3 regions of the Alteromonas sp. DY56-G5 genome follow, and region 1 is predicted to be linked to each of the others. Evidence: predicted binding sites of a transcription regulator. Region 1 holds the regulator's gene; each other region holds the start of a gene.
What was found. Region 1 encodes FliA, which starts transcription of late flagellar genes. Its sites were predicted from a motif close to CTAAAGNTNNNNNNNNNNNNGCCGATA; they were not measured.

Region 1 (6,809 bases):
CTCACCAAATGCACAAGTGGATCGGCCAGTGCTTCAACCAGGTTTTTATCTAAATCAGTTTCCTCACCCACAAGCTCAAGGGTTATTTCTTTCTTCAAGCTTCTAGCGAGGTCTCGAACAACGCGAGGGAAACGACCAAACACCTTCTTGATAGGTTGCATGCGGGTTTTCATTACCGCACCTTGCAAGTCGCCCGTTACCACATCTAAGTTGGCAATGGCTTTGGACATGCTTTCGTCGTTACTGTTGATACCCAAGCTTATTAGCCTGTTTCTCACTAGTACGAGTTCACCCACCATGTTCATAATTTGGTCAAGGCGCTTGGTATCTACACGTACTGTAGTCTCAGCAGGAGGCGCAGCTGGTGCCGCCTTCTTCTCATCTTTTTTAGGCGCTGCTTTTGGTGCAGCAGGTGTGCTTGCTTTAGCTGGCGCTGCGGCGCTAGGAGCAGGCGTCGCTTTTGGCGCAGCTGGCGCTGCTTGTTTCGCTTTTTGAACCGCTTCTGTTGCTGCCTTATCTACAGGAGGCTCTGGCGCCTTTGAAACGGCTCCCTGCTTGGTAGGCCCTTGCCCTGAGCCATGCAGTTGGTCAAGCAGTGCTTCAAATTCGTCATCGGTGATTTCTTCATCACCAGCTTCACTCGGCGTAACTGGTGCTGGAGCTGGTGCATTTGCCTTTGGCGCAGCTTCTTCACCACCAAACTTGCCTTTGCCATGTAAATCATCGAGCAGCGCTTCAAATTCTTCGTCGGTGATATCGTCGTTATCACTAGCGGCAGCAGGTGCAGCAGCCTTTGCAGGTTCGCTTTTAGCCGCTGAGGACTGTCCTGGTGCCCCAGAGCCATGAAGCTCATCAAGCAGCGCTTCAAACTCATCTTCAGTGATTTCGTCAATACCGCCGCTATCACCAGAACTTGGTGCCTGTGCAGTAGGCTCTTCAACAACTAATTCTGGCTCTTCAATCGCGGGCTCAGGTTCTGACACCGGCGCGCTTTGTTCACCAAAAATATTCTCATCTGGAGATTCCGGGCGACTTAGTTTGTGTAACAAGTCTACTAGGTGTGCATCTGCTGGCTCTAATGGATCCCGAGCTTTCACTCGTTCAAACATTTCAACCACCACATCTGTGGCTTGCAGAATAATATCCATCAGTTCAGGGGTTAGTGTTCGTTGACCGTTACGCATTACGTCAAAGACGTTTTCCGCACCGTGACAAATTTCTACTAACTCGGTAAGAGACAGGAACCCTGCTCCCCCTTTAACTGTGTGATAACCACGGAAAATTGCATTTAGCAAATCCGCATCTTCAGGATTGTTCTCAAGATCAACGAGCTGTTCTTGTAATTGTTCAAGTATCTCTCCAGCCTCAACTAGAAAGTCCTGTAATATATCCTCGTCAACATCAAACGACATGCGCCCGCTCCCCTAAAAACCTAAGCTAGACAGAAGATCATCTACATCATCTTGGCCTGACACGACGTCGTCGCGCTTATCGGCATCAATGATAGGGCCTTCTGCCTCTACACCATCAACCTTATCGGCCTTAACGCTAGATGGTTTAGTTTGTTCTGCACCGTCGCGTTCACCAAACATGGTAAGCATGTTAACTAAGCTGTCTTCCACTTCTTTAACCAAGTCGATAACGCGGCGAATAACCTGACCAGTTAAGTCTTGATAACCTTGAGCCATCAATACTTCTGTAAGTAACTGTGTAAGTTTAGCTGACTGTGCCGAACCTTCTTCCAACAATTCGTCTAAGTCTGCGCATAAAGCCTTGAATTCACCCAACTCTATTTGGCGATTCATCAGCTTCTTCCACTCAGGCATAACCTTTTCGATGCGCGCCGACAGCATTTCAGCTATAGGCATGCTCGCTTCAACGGCATCCATAGTAGTATTAGCAGCTTTTTCAGTTTCTTCAATTACGTAGGTTAGGCGGGATTGTGCATCGGGAATATCATCGGTCGCGAGATTTTTAATGCGGTCGTCTATTTGGAAATTATTCAGCGCGTCATGGAGCTGACGCGTCAGTTTCCCTACTTCAGCAAATAACTCAACGTTTTCTTTCATTGAGGCCGCTTCTAGTAGGGCATTGGCTGAAGCGTTGTCACCCTCTTCAAGGTAGGTGACAAGCTGTTTTGCTTCTTCCAACGAAATTGGAACGTTTACATTCGTTGACATCCAGTAAACCTCATTTCTCTGGTGAGCGTCTGGATCAACCTAAACGTTCGAATATTTTATCTAATTTTTCTTTAAGTGTTGCTGCAGTGAACGGCTTAACAACGTAGCCATTAACACCTGCTTGCGCGGCGGCAACAATTTGCTCTTTCTTCGCTTCAGCAGTAACCATAAGTACTGGTAGGTGCTTGAGCTTGTCATCGGCTCTAATCGCGCGAAGCAAGTCAATACCCTGCATTCCAGGCATGTTCCAATCGGTAACTACGAAATCGAAATCACCTTGCTGCAACATAGGCAATGCAGTACTTCCGTCATCCGCTTCCTGGATGTTGGAAAAACCCAAATCTTTAAGTAGGTTTTTGATGATACGTCTCATGGTAGAAAAATCATCGACCACGAGAATTTTCATGCTTTTGTCCAAAATAGCCTCCAGTGAGGGGTTAATTGTTATTAATTTCTATTCTTCGTCAGCTTGCCACGACTTCATTCGTGATTTGAGTTTTAACATGGCCTGACTGTGAATTTGACTGACTCTCGATTCACTTACATCAAGAACCTCACCAATTTCTCTTAGGTTCAGCTCTTCATCATAATACAGCGAAAGAACAATCGCTTCTCTTTCAGGTAATGTCGTAATTGCATGGGCAAGCGCTTTTTGGAAAGCGCCTTGCATTAAATCTTCCAGTGGTGCGTCGCTACCTCGATTTTGCTCTGTCGAAATAACATCTTCTGACACACCTAAATCTTCAATACCTACCAGCTTTCCGGCATTTACTTCATTAAGCATTTGGTGATAGTCCTGCAAGCTTACATTAAGCTTATCAGCAATATCAGAATCTCTAGCATCGCGGCCTGTTTCGCTTTCTACTTGCGAAATTGCTTCAGTGATCGCTCGGCCATTTCGATGAACTGAACGCGGTGTCCAATCCCCTTTGCGAATTTCGTCTAGCATAGCACCGCGAATGCGAATGCCGGCAAACGTTTCAAAGCTGGCTCCTTTTGAACCATCAAAGTTTCGCGCGGCTTCTAATAATCCAATCATGCCTGATTGAATTAAATCGTCTACAAGAACACTAGCCGGCAATCGCGCTATCAAGTGATGCGCTATACGCTTAACCAATGGCGCATGTCTTTCGACTAACTGCGCTTTATCGGTTTGTTGTTGATAAGCGGCTGCCTTGCTGTTCAACGCTGACTTCCTACGGCTTTTTCTGCAACTAATTGTTCAATGAAAAACTCTAAATGGCCACCTGGCTGCGCTGGAATAGGCCATGTTAAGGCTTTACTCGCCAACTGTGTTATTGCAACGGCTGCCGGTGAACCTGGGTAAGCATCGACAATGGCTGTTTGTTTACGCACTGCTTTACGAATGTTCTCGTCAAACGGTACTGTCGCCACTAATTCTAGTGCAACATCTAAAAAACGCCCTGTCACTTTGCTTAATTTACTAAATAGCTCTTGGCCTTCTCGCACGTCGCGCACCATATTAGCCACAACTTTGAAGCGGAAAACACCGTGCTCTCTATTCAGAATTTTTATCAATGCATACGCATCTGTCAATGAAGTAGGCTCGTCACACACAACGACCATGATGTCTTGTGAGGCTTTTGAAAAGCTCAACACCATGTCTGAAATACCTGCCGCTGTATCAACGATTAGCACGTCAATTTGCGAGCGCAGCTCACTAAAGGCACGAATTAGGCCAGCGTGTTGCGTTGGCGACAATTCTGCCATCGACTGCGTGCCTGATGTGGCAGGGGCGATCTTTATTCCGTGCGGACCGGTCACTAATACTTCATCAAGTGTACATTCGCCGGAAAGCACGTGGGATAAGTTTTTCTCAACACGCAAACCTAACATAACGTCTACGTTAGCAAGACCGAGGTCCGCATCGAGAACCATTACACGTTTACCTTGCTTCGCCATGGCGATAGCGGTGTTCAATGTAATGTTTGTTTTACCTACGCCACCTTTGCCACCGGTGACGGCGATTACTTTGATTAACCGTGATTGCTTCATTTTTCTTAAGCTACTCGCTTGGTCGTCAATCATACTGCTTATGCTGTTTTAATTGCGTTGTTACCACTAGTATGATTCAAACCGTACTTTTTATAAAGCTTTGCAGCAGCGGAAACCAAAGATTTCGCTTCTGCAATCTTAATGTCTTCAGGTACTTTTTGACCATCGGTGACATAACTAACCGGTAATTGGTATTCAACCGCTGCACTAAGCACCTCTCCTAAAGAGTAGCACTCATCTAACTTTGTGAAAATACAGCCACTTAGTTCAATATCATCATACGCTTGAATGATTCTCTGCAAAGCAGGATATTGCGTATTTGCTTGCGCTACCAAATATTTTTTAACATTTGGCATTTGTCCGTTATCAAACTGCTTAATTTGTTTAATTAATCGACTGTCTCTTTGACTAAATCCAGCCGTATCAATCAATACTAGTCGCTTATGACGAAGTTGGAATAATAAATCCGCAAGTTCTTCACTAGTCTGCGCTTTTCTCACCGTGCAGCCAATAATCTTTCCGTATGTCGCTAGCTGCTCATAGGCGGCAATTCTATACGTATCGATGGTAATCATCGCAACCGACTCTGCACCGTATTTTTGCGCATAGCGGGCAGCAAGTTTCGCAACGGTAGTTGTTTTACCGGTACCTGTTGGTCCTACTAATGCAACAGCACCTTGTGCGCTAAGTATATCGTTTCCTGTCACATTTATGCGATTAGCCAATAGGTTAAGAAGATATACCCATGCATCTCGTTCGTTGTAATGTGACGGCGTATAGCTAATAAGCTGTTTCGCTAACGCGTTGCTTAACCCCATATCGGTTAAACGGGTGATTAGATATTGATGAACAGGTTTTTGACGTTTGTTCTTAGCTTCCATCAAGTCGGCCACTTGATATTGCAATACATCGCGAAGAGACGCTAGCTCTTCCTTGATTTGCGCAAGCTCCGCTGACTGCGTCACAGCGGTATCATCCATACTTGACGCTTGATGCTCTGGGAAAGCGTTCTGACGAACTGGTTCATGAGAAGACTGCTGTGCTTCTACGTCGTCAATAAAGGCTTCTGAGAAGTCTAAGTGCGAAGCAATTTCATTGGCGTGCTTAGCATTCGCTGTCATTGGTTGGTTGGGTTGCGCGGGACTCGCTACGCCATTATTTCCACCGTGCTGCTTTTCTAGCAGTGCTTTAAGGCTATCAGGACCGTCGTCACCAATGATTTCGCTCAAGCTAGGCACTGCCTTTTGACCAGGTGTTTTTGCAGCGGCTTGTGGAGACGCTTTCGGCGTAAACAACTTCGCTTCAGGTTCTTTGTCGTAGGCTGCGACAAGCTCAATACCGTCAGCGACTTTGCGATTTGACATGATCACAGCGTCACTGCCCAATTCAGCTTTAACTTGGCTTAACGCCTCACGCATATCTTTGCCGAAGAAACGTCTAATTTTCATTGCAACCTCTCCAATCACCCAGTGTCAGATTATTGACCGACCGAACTGACTATTTTTATTTGTTTGTCGTCAGGCACTTCTTGGTAAGACAGAACATGAAGCCCAACAACCGAATATTTTAAGAAGCGAGACAGAACGGGTCGTAGCATGCCTGAGGTAAGGAGTACTGCAGGCTCTCCTTCTAACTCTTGCTGCTGACTGGCTTGCTGCAATGATTTTTGCAGCTTGTCTGCCAGGCCTGGTTCTATGCCAGCGCCATCTTCGCCACCTGCTTGAAGTGACTGGTGCAACATCTGTTCCAACTCTGGCGCCAAGGTTATGACAGGTATCTCTTTTGCACCTTGAGTAATTTCTTGGACAATTAAACGTTTAAGGGCAATACGCACTGCGGACACTAAAACATCGGGGTCTTGGCTGCGCGTGCCGTACTCACTGAGTGTTTGCACGATTGTACGCATATCGCGAATAGGCACGCCTTCAAACAATAAGGTTTGCAGTACTTTCACGACGGTGCTTAGCGGAAGGATGTCTGGTACTAACCCTTCAACCAGTTTCGGATGCTGCTTGGCAAGCATATCAAGAAGTTGTTGCGCTTCCTCGTGCCCTAATAATTGATATGCATTGTTAGAAAGTAATTGGCTTAAATGGGTCGCTACAACGGTCGCAGCGTCTACAACTGTGTACCCAAGGGTTTGTGCATGCTCCCGTTTGTTGGGCTTAATCCATACTGCGTCTAAGCCAAACGCGGGGTCTTTAGTGGCACGCCCTTCTAATTTACCGAACACTTGCCCTGGATTAATAGCAAGTTCTTCATCGTGACTGATGATGGAATCCCCAATCGTTACGCCTAGCATAGCGATGGTGTAAGTGTTGGGCTCTAAATCCAAGTTATCGCGAATGTGGACAGGCGGAATAAGGAAACCCAGCTCTTGCGATAGTTTCTTACGTACGCCTTTAATGCGCGTCAACAACTCGCCACCTTGGGATTTATCGACAAGAGGAATTAAACGATAGCCCACTTCCAATCCGATGGTATCTACCTGCTGAACATCATCCCAGCCAAGCTCTTTCACTTCAGGCGCAACCGATTCATCTTTTACCACATTGTCTGGCACTTTGGGCTCTGCGGCCTTTCTCTTTTCTTGGACCGACTGCCAGTAAGCAA
Region 2 (6,809 bases), on a different contig from region 1:
GTGTGCACTTTTTGAAAGACGCACCGGCGAAGTCTGTTGCGTATAAAACAGTGGCGGTAAACTTAAGCGACCTTGCCGCAATGGGCGCAGAGCCAGCGTGGATTAGTTTATCTCTGTCATTACCGGAAGTGGACGAAACTTGGCTAGATGACTTTGTTTCGGGCCTTTATGAGCTAACTCAGTACTATTCTGTACAGCTAATCGGTGGCGATACGGTTAAAGGCCCAATGGCGTTCACGATTACAGCTCAAGGCTTCATACCGCCAGGTTCTGAGCTAACGCGTAGCGGCGCTAAGCCAGGTGATTGGCTTTATGTCACGGGAACGCTTGGTGACGCAGGTGCAGGTTTAGACATCCTGCAAAATAAGCTGAGTGTAAGGGGTGAAGCGAAAGATGTCTTGGTAAATCGTCATTACTTCCCAACTCCTCGCGTAGCGGTGGGCACAGCTATCCGACGTATTGCAACGTCGTGCATTGATATCTCTGATGGTTTAATTTCAGATTTAGGTCATATCCTAAAAGCGTCTAATTGCGGTGCAAATGTTCATGTAGAGCGTTTACCGTTGTCACGAGCATTAACAAGCGCGGTTACACCAGAGCAAGCTATCGAATACGCGCTGTCTGCAGGCGATGACTATGAGCTTATTTTCACCGTAAGTGAAGAGCAGCGCGGAAGTCTTGAAACCTCGTTGGCAAGCACAAACGTGAAAGCCACATGTATTGGCCAATTAACCGGTCATAACGGCACACTTTCATTGCTCAAAGACAACGAAAAGTACACACCTGTTAACGTGTCAGGTTACGAGCACGCCTTTTAGGCAGCCGATTTGTCCGACAAAAGCAATAAAAAGGAAAAAGCATGCAGGCTGAGTTTCGCGCTAGAGTGAGTATGAAAAATCCCGTGCATTTTCTCGCACTAGGCTTTGGCAGTGGACTTATTCCTTTCATGCCGGGAACCTTTGGCTCACTTGCTGCGTTGCCCCTACTTATTGCCTGTAGCCAGATTTCCCTAATTTCCTTTATCGCGCTTACGCTGATATTCTCAGTTGTAGGCATTTACCTGTGTGGCAAGACTGCTGACGATATGCAGGTTCACGATCATGGCTCTATAGTGTGGGATGAAATAGCGGGCATGTTTGTGACCTTTCTGTTTGTACCTATTTCAGCGTCTTCTTTACTTGTAGGCTTTGTTCTATTCAGGCTTTTCGATATCTTGAAGCCTTGGCCAATAGGTATCATAGATAAGCGCTTACACGGCGGTACAGGCATTATGCTTGACGATCTTATCGCTGGCGCCATGGCATGCGGTTGTCTACATTTACTAATGGCGTTTTGGCCTGCCGCATTGGCTTTGTTTTAATTCATTACGAACATTCGCCGCCATTTTGTTAGACTTACCTTAAAGGAAAGCCAGTTGACGGTGAGCAAACTATTTACGAAAAAGCCCGCAAAATAGCGGGCTTTTTAATGTCTTAGTAATGATTTTAAAGCTTAATTAGTTAGCACTTAAACTGCTAGCCGCCGCAATAATACCTTCAGCATCTAAGCCGTGCTCTTTGTACATTTCTTGCTGTGTGCCTTGCAGTATGAAACTATCAGGCAGCCCTAACATCTTCACCGCTTTTAATACGCCATTTTGCTGCAAGTGTTCTAGTACGGCACTACCAGCTCCACCCATAATACAGCCGTCTTCCAACGTAATAAGTGCACTGTGCTCACTGGCAGCTTTTAATACTGCGTCGCCGTCTAACGGCTTAATGAAACGCATGTCGATAACGGTAGCGTCAATCGCCTCTGCAGCTTCAAGCGCGTAGGGCAGTAGGCAGCCAAAGTTTAAAATGGCGATACTTTCAGACTTGCCTTTTGATGATTCTCGACACGTACGAGATTTACCAATCTCAAGCTCTGTCATAGCTTCGTCAGGCGTGACACCCATGCCAGCACCGCGAGGGTAACGAACAGCAGCTGGTTTTTGTAGCTTGTGACCCGTGTAGAGCATTTGACGACATTCATTTTCATCTGAAGGAGCCATAACCACCATATTCGGAATACAGCGCAGGAAAGCGATATCAAACGCCCCCTGGTGAGTAGGGCCATCTGCGCCAACAATACCGGCTCTATCAATGGCAAACAATACGGGTAAGTCTTGAATCGCCACATCGTGAATGAGCTGGTCGTAGGCGCGCTGCAGGAACGACGAATAAATAGCAACAACCGCATTCATACCGTCTTTGGCAAGGCCCGCGCCAAAGGTCACCGCGTGCTGTTCAGCAATCGCAACATCGAAATACTGCTCTGGAAAACGCTGAGAAAACTCAACCATGCCTGAACCTTCGCGCATGGCTGGCGTTACCGCCATTAGCTTAGGGTCTTGTGCCGCCATATCACACAGCCATTTCCCAAAGATTGCAGAGTAGGTAGGGGCTGAAGGCTTAGATTTTGGCAAAGCATTGTCAGCCGGATTGAATTTTGGTACCGCGTGGAACTTGATAGGGTCTTCTTCAGCAACCGCGTAACCTTTACCTTTCTTGGTGACTACGTGAAGTAGCTGCGGGCCGTCAAACTTGCGCATATTGCGTAGCGTATCGACAACACCATTTACGTCGTGGCCATCGATAGGGCCAATGTAGTTAAAGCCAAGCTCTTCAAATATCGTGCCCGGGACAACCATGCCTTTAATGTGTTCTTCTGCACGGCTGGCAAACTCCTTAATAGGAGGTACATTGCTTAGCAGCTTTTTGCCGCCATCGCGTATAGAGTTGAAAAAGTTGCCTGTGAGCAAGCGAGCTAAGTGACTGTTCAACGCACCTACGTTTTCAGAAATAGACATTTCGTTGTCGTTAAGTACAACTACCATGTCTTTCTTGATATCACCAGCGTGATTAAGGGCTTCAAACGCCATACCAGCGGTCATTGCACCGTCGCCAATTACCGCTACAACCTTTCTGTTTTTGCCTTCTTTTTCGGCAGCCACAGCCATGCCCAGCCCTGCACTAATCGATGTAGACGAATGACCGACTGCAAAGGTGTCGTAGTCGCTCTCAGGCGGCCATGGGAAAGGGTGCAGACCATTCTTTTGGCGAATGGTACTCATGCGCTCTGCACGGCCTGTAAGGATTTTGTGCGGATAAGCTTGGTGACCTACATCCCACAGCAGTCGATCGAAGGGGGTGTCGTACACATAGTGCAAAGCGACGGTCAGTTCCACTGTGCCTAAACCAGATGCAAAGTGCCCACTGGTTTGGCTTACGCTGTTAAGTAAGTACTCACGCAACTCATCGGCGAGCTCGCGTAATTTGTCTTGGGGCAACTGCCTCAATTTATCGGGTGTTTGCGCAAGCGCAAGCGTTGGGTAATGTTGGAGATCTAAACTCATGTACTTATTATCTTTTTCAACATGGCGCGTGGCTAATGGTCGCGTTTTACCAAAAGCTCGCTAAACGCAATTAAACTGTCAGTATTGTAGGGTAAACGCGCCAATGCTTGAAGTGCATTATCGTGAAGCATTTCTAATTCTTGTTTAGCGCCTGTAATACCAAGTTTGGCTGGAAAGGTATTTTTCCCTAACGCTTCGTCTGACCCCGCGGGTTTACCTAATTTTTCGCTACTGCCTTCCACATCTAAAATATCGTCTTGAACTTGGAAAGCTAGCCCAATATCCGCGGCATAAGCCATTAAGTCAATTTTAGTTTGAGGCAGTAAGCCTTCACTAACAATGGCGACCATTTCTACGCAGGCTTTTAACAATGCACCGGTTTTCAATCTATGCAGCTGTTTTAGTTCTTCTAGCGAGATGGTTTTGCCGGTGCTGGCTAAATCGATAGCTTGCCCACCGCACATACCTATGTAACCCGCACTTTTCGCAAGTACAGACAGTAACTGGCTACGCTTTGTTTCAGCATACGTGCTTAATGGCGCATCAGCTAACACTGTAAATGCAAGTGCCTGCAGCGCATCGCCAGCTAAAATAGCGGTAGCCTCATCAAAGGCGATATGGCAGGTTGGCATACCGCGGCGCAAGTCGTCGTCATCCATGGCTGGTAAATCGTCGTGGACTAACGAGTAGGCATGCACACATTCAATGGCCATACTAATAGCCATTTGGTCTTTTTTGGGCACGTCTAGGGTGTTACCTACTACTTGAACAAGTAGTGGCCGCATCCGTTTACCGCCAGCAAGTAAGGCGTGACGCATTGCGTCTTTCAAGCGCGGCGCGTAATCGGGTAATTCGTCAATTAATGTAAGAAGAGATGCATCAGTTTGCTGTTTCACTTGCTGATGCAAAGCAGAAAAATTCATAGATTGCCTGTTAGTTAAAAATGAACGGTTTATGGCTGTTCACTTTCAGGAAGAGGGTGGAGCGTTTCTTCGCCTTGTTCACTTAGCAGTATTTTCACTTTTTGCTCAGCGTTTTCTAGCGATTGCTGGCCTTGGCGGGAAAGTGCTATACCGCGCTCAAATTTTTCTAGTGCTTTATTAAGAGGCAGATCACCGCTTTCCATTTCGTTAACGATAGCTTCTAGTTCTGATAAAGTTTCTTCAAAAGACGCTGATGCTTTTTCTGTCGTCATAAAAACACTCAATATAGTGGCCAAAATACGTATACCGCGCACATTAACCGAGGGTTGCACAAGGGTCAAATGGTTTGTCCGTATATCGCCTATATCACAGTAACATAGCTTTTTTTTCATCCAGTTCAAAAGGCAACATACAAGCAAATTGTGCTATATTCGATGCAAGGCTCACTAACCTTTCAGAAGTAACCGTGTTATTTACTGTGAAGGAAAAAGTAAGGCGCTGAAAAAGCGCTAGGTATTTTAGTTTAGAAAAAAGACAAAGCAGCGCTTTTACATAGAACCTACTTCATAATAAACAAATAAATGTGATATTTTTCAATAATGTCGTTTTAGTATTTCTATCTTTTGCCGATAGGGTATTTGTACACTAACAGCACTGACTGCGCATAAATGGGGAAGAGTGAGTGGATTTAGCAACCGTCATAGGTATGTTGGGCGCCATTGGTTTCATAGTTATGGCTATGATTCTGGGCGGCAGCTTGGGCATGTTCATCGACGTGCAATCAATACTTATTGTATTCGGGGGAACACTATTTGTTGTCCTATCTCAGTTTACGTTGGGTCAATTCTTCAGTGCGGGTAAAGTTGCTGGCAAAGCGTTCATGTTCAAAATTGAAACGCCTGAAGAGCTAATCGAGAAGATTGTTGAAATGGCAGATGCTGCACGTAAAGGCGGGTTTCTGGCATTAGAAGAAGCGGAAATTTCAAATGAGTTCATGCAAAAGGGTGTGGACATGCTGGTTGACGGCCACGACATTGAAGTGGTGAGAGAAACGTTAGCTAAAGATATTTCTATGACAACGGAAAGGCATGAGTTCGGCGCTTCTATATTTAAAGGAATGGGTGACGTAGCACCAGCGATGGGTATGATTGGTACTTTGATCGGTCTGGTTGCCATGCTTTCAAACATGGATGACCCTAAAGCCATCGGCCCTGCCATGGCGGTAGCGCTATTAACCACGCTTTATGGTGCCTTTTTTGCCAACGTCGTGTGTTTGCCAATTGCCTTTAAACTGGCGGTAAGAGCTGGAGAAGAGAAGTTAAACCAGAGTCTTGTTCTTGACGGTATTGTGGGTATAGCCGACGGCCAGAACCCACGTGTTATCGAAGGGGTATTAAAGAACTACCTTGCGGCGAGTAAACGCGGAAGCGCAGAGGAAGAGTAATGGCCGAAGAAGAATGCCCAAAATGTCCCCCCGAGGGGCTTCCAGCCTGGATGGGAACCTTCGCAGACCTGATGTCGTTGCTTATGTGCTTCTTTGTACTGCTACTTTCGTTTTCGGAAATGGACGTACTGAAGTTTAAACAAATTGCAGGCTCTATGAAGTTTGCTTTTGGTGTGCAAAATAAAATTGAAGTAAAAGATATTCCAAAGGGCACCAGTGTTATTGCTATGGAATTTCGTCCGGGTAAACCTGACCCTACGCCCATTGAATCCATTCAGCAGCAAACTAACGAAATGACCCAGCAAATGCTGGAATTTCAGGCTGGTAATGAGGATTCTGCCGGCGGAAGGCAGAAGCAGCGCGGCGAGCAGCGTGGCGGACAATCTCAACAAACGGCTACAGAATCGTCTTCATCGGCTGAACAAAGCACCGATCAGTCGCAAATGGCTGAACTGATGAAAAAAGTAGCGCAGCAATTAGAAAAACAAATTCTAGATGGTTCGGTGGAAATGGAATCGTTAGGTCAGCAGTTAACCATTCGAATCCGTGAAAACGGTTCCTTTTCGGCGGGCTCGGCGTTTTTGCAGCCCCAATTCCAACCGGTGTTGAGAAAAATAGGTACGCTGTTGGCGGATGTGCCTGGAGAAATCGAAATTTCAGGGCACAGTGACGGCCAGCATATTGCTAATGAACTCTATCGTTCTAATTGGGACTTGTCAGCGCAGCGCGCTGTCGCGGTCGCAGAAGCCATGCGTACCGCGCCAGGGTTTGACGAAAGTCGTATGTCGGTAGTGGGTAAGGCAGATACCGATCCAATTGTAGAAAATGCCACTACACCTTCAGACCGAGCGCAAAATCGTCGCGTTGAAATTAATATTAATCAGGGTAAGCCAATGCTGTCGAAGCCTATATCAGTTGTAGATGAGTAGTGCTTTGACCTAGTGTCAGCTTCAAACAAGACAAGAAAGCGGCGCCAAAAGGGCGCCGCTTTTTTTGTTTGCCCAGCGAAGCTGGCAAACCCGTCAGGTTGAAAGAAACCTGAATCACCCTGACTGAGGGGAAGATA
Region 3 (6,809 bases), on a different contig from region 1:
TTTCGGGGCCTGTCTTAATGAGTGTGGCTGATGTGGCACTTTATGTGGCGATACTTGGTAAAATTGGCATCGTGCCATTGGCAGTAACAACTAGCCTTAACATCAACTTCTTACGTAAGCCATCGGCAAATGAGCGAATCATTGCGGAATGTTCTCTGATAAAAGTCGGCCGTACTCTCGTGGTTGGGGAGGTTTCTCTGTACTCTGAGGGGGTGAGTGATTTGGTAGCACATGCTGTGGGTACATACTCTATACCGCCCTATACATCGGAACGAAGTGAAAATATTAAAACAATTAACTCTCTGAAAGCTTGACTTCGTTTAAAAGAAAAAAGGCAGTTATTTGAGGGGAAGATTAAGTGGTTATCAATTGTAATCTTATATAAACGCCTACTTCAGGCCTGAAGCGGAGGCATTGGAGCAATTCGAGGCTAACAAATAGAGTCAGTCGGACAGCTAACGCTGTCGCTGCTTTGGGCGTAGAACGTTCGCCCCATGTCTACAACGGACAAGCGCGTTAGTAACCGTCAAGGTCCGCTTCACGCTCGAAGCCGACATTGAAGGCTATTCAAAGGAAGCTATATCTCACTTCCAACACGAAACGCCAAACTCAACACATAAAAAAACGAGTGCTTAAAAGCACTCGTTTTCAATTGGTTCATTTACGTGGCCTAGTCCTCGTTTTCACGCTTAGCCTAGCGTGTCGAAAAGCCTCAGTCGACGATAAGTGTTACCAAGTTTAAACTTAGTACTCCCACCATCCTTCTTGCCACCACTCCAAAAACTCTTCAAAGTCGATGTAACCATCGTCGTTACTATCGATAAGCTTAAAGCCTTCTTGTACGTGGCTAGCTTTCGTTTTTGGTGAAATAACGGTTAGAAGCTCGATGAACTCCGGCAAATCGATTTGGCCGTTGCCATCACGATCGAAAAAGCTGAAGTCCTTTCTAATTTCTTCAATTTTAGATTCTGAAAGTTGAGTGCTCACTCGCATTCCTTATTTCAACTGCAATAAGCACGAGTGTAACGCCCTTCTTTCTAGCTGTCTACGCCTGATTTTCTTTTGCTTTAAGTGCGCGTAAACGTTGAGCTTCTGCTTTTTCCTGACGCTTTTGTTCCATGGTCAAACGCGCTTCCGTTCCTACGTGCTCTTGTTGGCGCTCTTTTGCCAGCTGAACCTGTTTTTCACGTTCTCTAAAGCGAGCAATTTGATCGTCGGTATGGGTACCAAAGCAGTGTGGGCAGCTTACACCCGCCTCATACTTATCACTCTGCTTGTCTTCTTCAGTAATTGGAAGTCTGCACGCGTAGCACTGCTCATAATGGCTTTTCTCTAAGTCGTGGTTAACTGCAACGCGATTGTCAAATACAAAGCAATCGCCTTCCCACAATGACTCTTCTTTCGGTACATCTTCAAGGTACTGTAGAATACCGCCTTCTAAGTGATAAACCTCGTCAAACCCCTGCTCTTTCAAGTAAGCCGTCGATTTTTCACAGCGAATACCACCGGTGCAGAACATAGCCACTTTTTTGTTTTTTGACGGGTCGAGCTCTTTCGCTACGTATTCAGGAAACTCACGAAACGTTTCGGTTTTAGGGTCGATAGCGTGTTTGAAAGTACCTATTTCAATTTCATAACCGTTTCGCGTGTCAATAACGGTAACATCTGGGTCGCTAATAAGTGCGTTCCAGTCTTTAGGTTTTACGTAAGTACCAACGGTTTTGCGAGGGTCAATACCCTCAACGCCCATGGTCACAATTTCTTTTTTCAGTTTTACCTTGGTGCGATAGAACGGCTGTTCATCGTGAAGAGATTCTTTGCAAGAAATAGGATTAATACGCTCGTCGCTGTTTAAATAAGCAAGTAATGCGTCGATACCTTCGCGGGTACCAGAAACCGTACCGTTTATCCCCTCGTGGGCAAGAAGAAGTGTACCTTTAATGCCATTAGCTTCCATTGTTTCTAGAAGCGGTTGGCGGATTTCTTTGAAGTTTTCAAGCGCAACAAATTTATACATTGCGCATACAATATATTTAGACATATTTTAACCTTTGCTGATTGGAGCGTAAGACCAGTGCAAAAATGCGGCGCGCAATATAACAAAAAGGAATGATAAAAACTAGGGCGGATACGAATTAGCGCTCGTACGTCAACGCAAACTTGGCACGCAACAACGAATTGAAATAACTGCTATGCAATATTCTCAAAAGATGTGAAGTGTGACGAATTTTCTTGTTGTGAATGGTATTCTTTATCTTGTGATGAAAGGATATCGTATAGCAGCGTATTATCTTCCTTCACGGTGTTAGCGTATTCCATTTTTAACCGCTTTTGTGTTGCCAAACTACAATTATATACTACATCGTCGGGTAGACGTTTAGCATCATCAGTTTGTGATAGCGGAGAGGGATTCATACTTAAATATAATCTTGCTGCCGCATAGTCTTGAGACACTAACTCAGACAAAACGCGCATTCTGCCCCATTCGCTTTCATTAGCAGCTAGCGATGGCCTTCTATAATAATTTAACGATGCAAGCTTGGATTCGATGCTACTTTTATCATCAGATTCTGACGCTACCGCTTCAATTTCAAATGGCTCAGCCACACTATGTTGCTGCATAGCAATATATAAAGAGAACAACGCTCCCTGCGCAGATGCTTTAGCAAGCACACCACTGCGCTCCCAGTATATACTGGGGTCAATAGGTATTTGCTCACGAGCTTCGACAGTTTCTTGCGACATTCTTATTTACAACTTCATATGTATACTTATGTTTTCGGCAAGATAATGTTTTTCTTAAGCTTATTATCTAAAATTAGATATACTCCTATAAAGTAATCGCGCGCTCACTCATGGATTTGAAATGCAATTTAGCAACAAACAAGTACTGATTGTTGAAGACCAACGCCCTTTCCTTCTTTTATTGAAGGGGCTGATGCATTCGATGGGCGCATCTGATGTAGTTACGAAGTCATCTGCTGAACAAGCGGTATCACTATGTAAAAAGCATAAGTTTGATATTGTCATTTGTGATCTACACTTGGGAGCTGACAACAAGAATGGCTATGAGCTCATTGAAGAGTTGCGCACTCGAAGGCTTATCAGTCCCACATCGGTGTTCATTCTGATAAGCGCAGATAGCGCTCGACCGGTAGTGTTGGGCAGTATTGAACGTAGACCCGATGATTTTTTAATTAAGCCCTTTTCTCAAGTTCAGCTGAAGTCTCGTATTGTTCGTGCGTGGCAAAAAAGACAGTTTCTCCAGCAAGCGTTTAGTCTCGTTGAACAGGGTGAAATGAACAGTGCGATCGACCATATCGAAGCGTTACTTGACGCCCCTTCCCACTATAAAGGTCACTGTGAACAGCTATTAGTCGAGCTATACTGGCGTATAAAGCAACCCGATAAAGCGCTAGATGTGTTACGTGACTACATTGACGGAAAACCCGTGCTGTGGGCACAAATAGCTATTGGAAAAACTTACTTGCTTTTAAAGGAATATGAGAAAGCGATTTCAATTGCCAAGCGAACGCTAAAGCGTAACCGGTTCAATGCAGACGCTCACGATATTCTTGCGCAAGCACACCAAGCCACGACATCTGGCGACAAAGCACTAGATGCAATAAAAGAGGCAATAAAACTGTCGCCCTACTCCTTACCCAGGCATTTCAAAGCCTGTGAAATAGGTCGGCAAAATGACGATTTAGTGCTGGCAGCGAGTTCAAGCCAAGCGATCTGGGATTTATCAAAACGAACCGTTCACAAAACAAGTTTACACTGGTGCGGTATTATCCGAAGCCTTTTAGATGTCGCAGAGTTTGCAGACGACAAGCGCCAGCGCAATAAGTATCAGCAAGAAGCATTACTAACTCTGCAACGAGGAAAGTTTGATGAACATCTTCAAAAAATGGACAGAGATTTTGACGTAGATATATTTGGTACAATCGTCAACGCTAGAATTAGCGCTATAGACGGCAAACTGATTGATGCCAAACGCCACTTAACAACGTCACAAACACTGCTTGACGATAAGTACACGGAAGTTCCTACCGCGTTTATCCCTGACAGTATTAACGTTATGTATAAACTGGGTGAGTTTGATGATGCGCTACAGTTGAATGCACTTTTGACTTCAAGACAGGATGAGCTCGACCAAAACAGTCTAAACATGCTTGATGCGCAAGCCCTCAATGCTCAGAAAAACTTAGCTAGTTATCAACAGTTCAACCGCGAAGGCATTCAGCACTATCAGCAGCAAGATTACGAACGTGCTAAAGCTTCGTTCGCCCTTGCTCAAGGCTTTGCTCCTGTAAATACAGGGGTTGCGCTTAATCTATTGCAATGTCTTCTACAAATTGCAATCAAAGAAGATAAAGCCGAAATGAAACTCATTAATGAGTGTAAGCGGTTGTTTAAATTGATTGACGATATGTCACTTAAGGCGCCTTACAAAGAAAAATACACCAACCTTAGAGATGAACTCTCTAAATATATTGGCTTTTGAATTAGAAAACTGGTGAGCTATGAGATTGTTAGTTTTTTTACTGATGGCAATTTTAATCGACGAGGTTAGCGCCAATGAACAGGCGCTAAGTCAGAACGAGTCTTTCGTACTAGCCGATGCTGGTATTCACAGAATGACATTTGAAGAGCTAAACAATGGTGAAATATTTGTTATTCGCGGATTAAAAGTACCTAGCACACAGCAATTCGAGGGTAGTCAAGCTAACGAGAAACACCTCCCAAAACTCGTCAAAGTTAAAACTGGCAAATACTATCTAAAATCGATAACTCCAGCATTTTCGAACATTGGGGTAAGACGTTTTAAAAAACCCGAATGCGATGGCTGCTTTTTCTCGCTTCAACCACGCGCGGTTTCTTATCTCGGTAGGTGGAATATTGATTTAGAATACAAATCAAGGAATAAGGTAGAGTGGCATATACAGAGGCAGTATTCCTACGAGAACCTTAAAACATTAAAACAAAAAAACACTAAATTGACCGAACTTCCCCTTTTCGTTGCTAACGAAGAAGGTAAAGTTCTTAAAATCGACTGGAAAGAATTATAACTTAATACCTTATTTAGTACTGAGTGCTACCACCATAAGTCGGAGCTTTCTTCTTGTATTACGAGAAGACCAGTACTGTATCGACCGAGCTGAATGAGTACTGAGCCAAAGCATTACTAACTAATCCATAAAATTATCAACCGTTTCGATTTAGCTCATCCACGTTTTCAATCAGTGTTTGACGCTGTTTCTCTGAAAGAGTTGAAAATATCTCGGCCAGTAGCGTTGCCGTCACAGTCATATTATGAGCACTACTTTGCTTGTACACATCGCTTTTATAATTATCCGGATTTTGCATTAGCGACACCAATTCTTGCTCAAACCTTTCATTCTGCTTGCGCGAAACGAATAGCTTTCTTGCCGCATTTTGAATGTTTCTGCGATACGTTATCCAAGCGTCACCTGTAGAAATAAACTGTTGTGCGTAGGTGCTAACAATTTGTTTTTGCTCTTTACTTAGATCTCCAATACGCTCACTTATTGTTTCTTGTATTCGCTCAATTCTATCTTTAAGTCTCTCTGCTTCAGACTTTTCCAGCGCCTCTTGTCGCTCTTCCTCTTCTTCTTTATTGTCTTTTTCTAATGCCGCAAATAGGGTGACAACTTGCTCATCATCGAGTGTTTTAGCAATAGCCGCTAGTTCAGGACTGACCTCGTCTCGTACGCGCTCCCAATGTGATCTAGCTAGCTCAAGGTTGTTATAAACAATACTCGAATTAAGGGTGTCATTCTGAATCTGCTTTTTCACATCCTCTAATTGCGCTTTATAACGAGTAAGTTCACTCTTCTTGTGCCAGCTCAACCAGTTTTGTAAATGCGCATCAAACTTCTCCTCTTGCTCATCTTTAAGCTCTATGTAGTCGTCCATGTACCAATACACCCACCAATCTAGGTTGTTATAGGCCAGCTTAGAACTGCATGAAGTAAGAAAAATAATAAAGACAACAACCAACAATGAACGCATAGTATTTCCTTTTTTACGTTAGTTACGTCGTGACAAGCAAAAACGCTTATTGCTGTGTACCGAAAAATTGAATTTTACTTTGATATTACGCAGTAAATATCCGCAATAGAGAACTTTACGTTGCACAGCCTTTACTCTACTTTAATGGCATTGCCTGTAAAAAGAAGGACTTTAATGTGTCAAAACGTGTCGCAATTTTAACCTCTGGTGGCGACGCCCCAGGTATGAATGCATGTATACGTGCCGCAATTATTGCGTGTCAGAAAGCTAATTTTACCTTGCTTGGCTACAAGCACGGCTACAACGGATTACTACAGCAAGAGTTTATTCCTCTATCTCTTGATTCAACGCACAATCTTATCCAGCAAGGCGGCACCATACTACACAGCGCAAGGTGTAAAGAATTTAAAAATCGTGAAGGTCTTATCAAAGCGGCTGATAATTTGAGACAGGCCGAGGTCGACACACTTATTGTAATCGGTGGTGACGGATCTTTTCGCGGCGCAGCAAAGTTGAGCGAACTATGGGATGGCCAGATTCTTGGTATTCCGGGAACAATTGATAACGATATAGCGGGTACTGATGCGACTATAGGCTACTTTACCGCAATAGATACCGCCATGAGTTCTATCGATAAAGTTCGTGATACAGCTGATGCCTTCGAACGTATTTTCCTTGTAGAAGTAATGGGTCGCAATGCTGGCTTTTTAGCATTAAATGGTGCCCTTTCCGCGGCTGCTGACTATGTGGTTGTTCCTGAGTTTTTTGAATCC

Region 2: the regulator FliA is predicted to act here: its motif matches at 4,905-4,931, upstream of pomA (flagellar motor protein PomA).
Region 3: the regulator FliA is predicted to act here: its motif matches at 2,778-2,804, upstream of NO989_RS10140 (VC2046/SO_2500 family protein).

Annotation. Positions count from the first base shown of each region.
Region 1 covers NZ_JANHZQ010000004.1:68,376-75,184, forward strand. The annotation lists gene NO989_RS02930 (chemotaxis protein CheA) at 1-1,412, opposite strand, end outside; gene NO989_RS02935 (protein phosphatase CheZ) at 1,425-2,180, opposite strand; gene cheY (chemotaxis response regulator CheY) at 2,215-2,598, opposite strand; gene NO989_RS02945 (RNA polymerase sigma factor FliA) at 2,635-3,366, opposite strand; gene NO989_RS02950 (MinD/ParA family protein) at 3,363-4,229, opposite strand; gene flhF (flagellar biosynthesis protein FlhF) at 4,235-5,644, opposite strand; gene flhA (flagellar biosynthesis protein FlhA) at 5,674-6,809, opposite strand, start outside.
Region 2 covers NZ_JANHZQ010000024.1:66,735-73,543, forward strand. The annotation lists gene thiL (thiamine-phosphate kinase) at 1-818, shown strand, start outside; gene NO989_RS12895 (phosphatidylglycerophosphatase A) at 860-1,360, shown strand; gene dxs (1-deoxy-D-xylulose-5-phosphate synthase) at 1,496-3,376, opposite strand; gene NO989_RS12905 (farnesyl diphosphate synthase) at 3,409-4,299, opposite strand; gene xseB (exodeoxyribonuclease VII small subunit) at 4,329-4,571, opposite strand; gene pomA (flagellar motor protein PomA) at 4,982-5,743, shown strand; gene NO989_RS12920 (flagellar motor protein MotB) at 5,743-6,672, shown strand.
Region 3 covers NZ_JANHZQ010000016.1:75,646-82,454, forward strand. The annotation lists gene NO989_RS10125 (PaaI family thioesterase) at 1-314, shown strand, start outside; gene NO989_RS10130 (EF-hand domain-containing protein) at 745-987, opposite strand; gene NO989_RS10135 (rhodanese-related sulfurtransferase) at 1,046-2,041, opposite strand; gene NO989_RS10140 (VC2046/SO_2500 family protein) at 2,191-2,745, opposite strand; gene NO989_RS10145 (response regulator) at 2,867-4,507, shown strand; gene NO989_RS10150 (hypothetical protein) at 4,527-5,072, shown strand; gene NO989_RS10155 (DUF6279 family lipoprotein) at 5,209-6,036, opposite strand; gene NO989_RS10160 (ATP-dependent 6-phosphofructokinase) at 6,213-6,809, shown strand, end outside.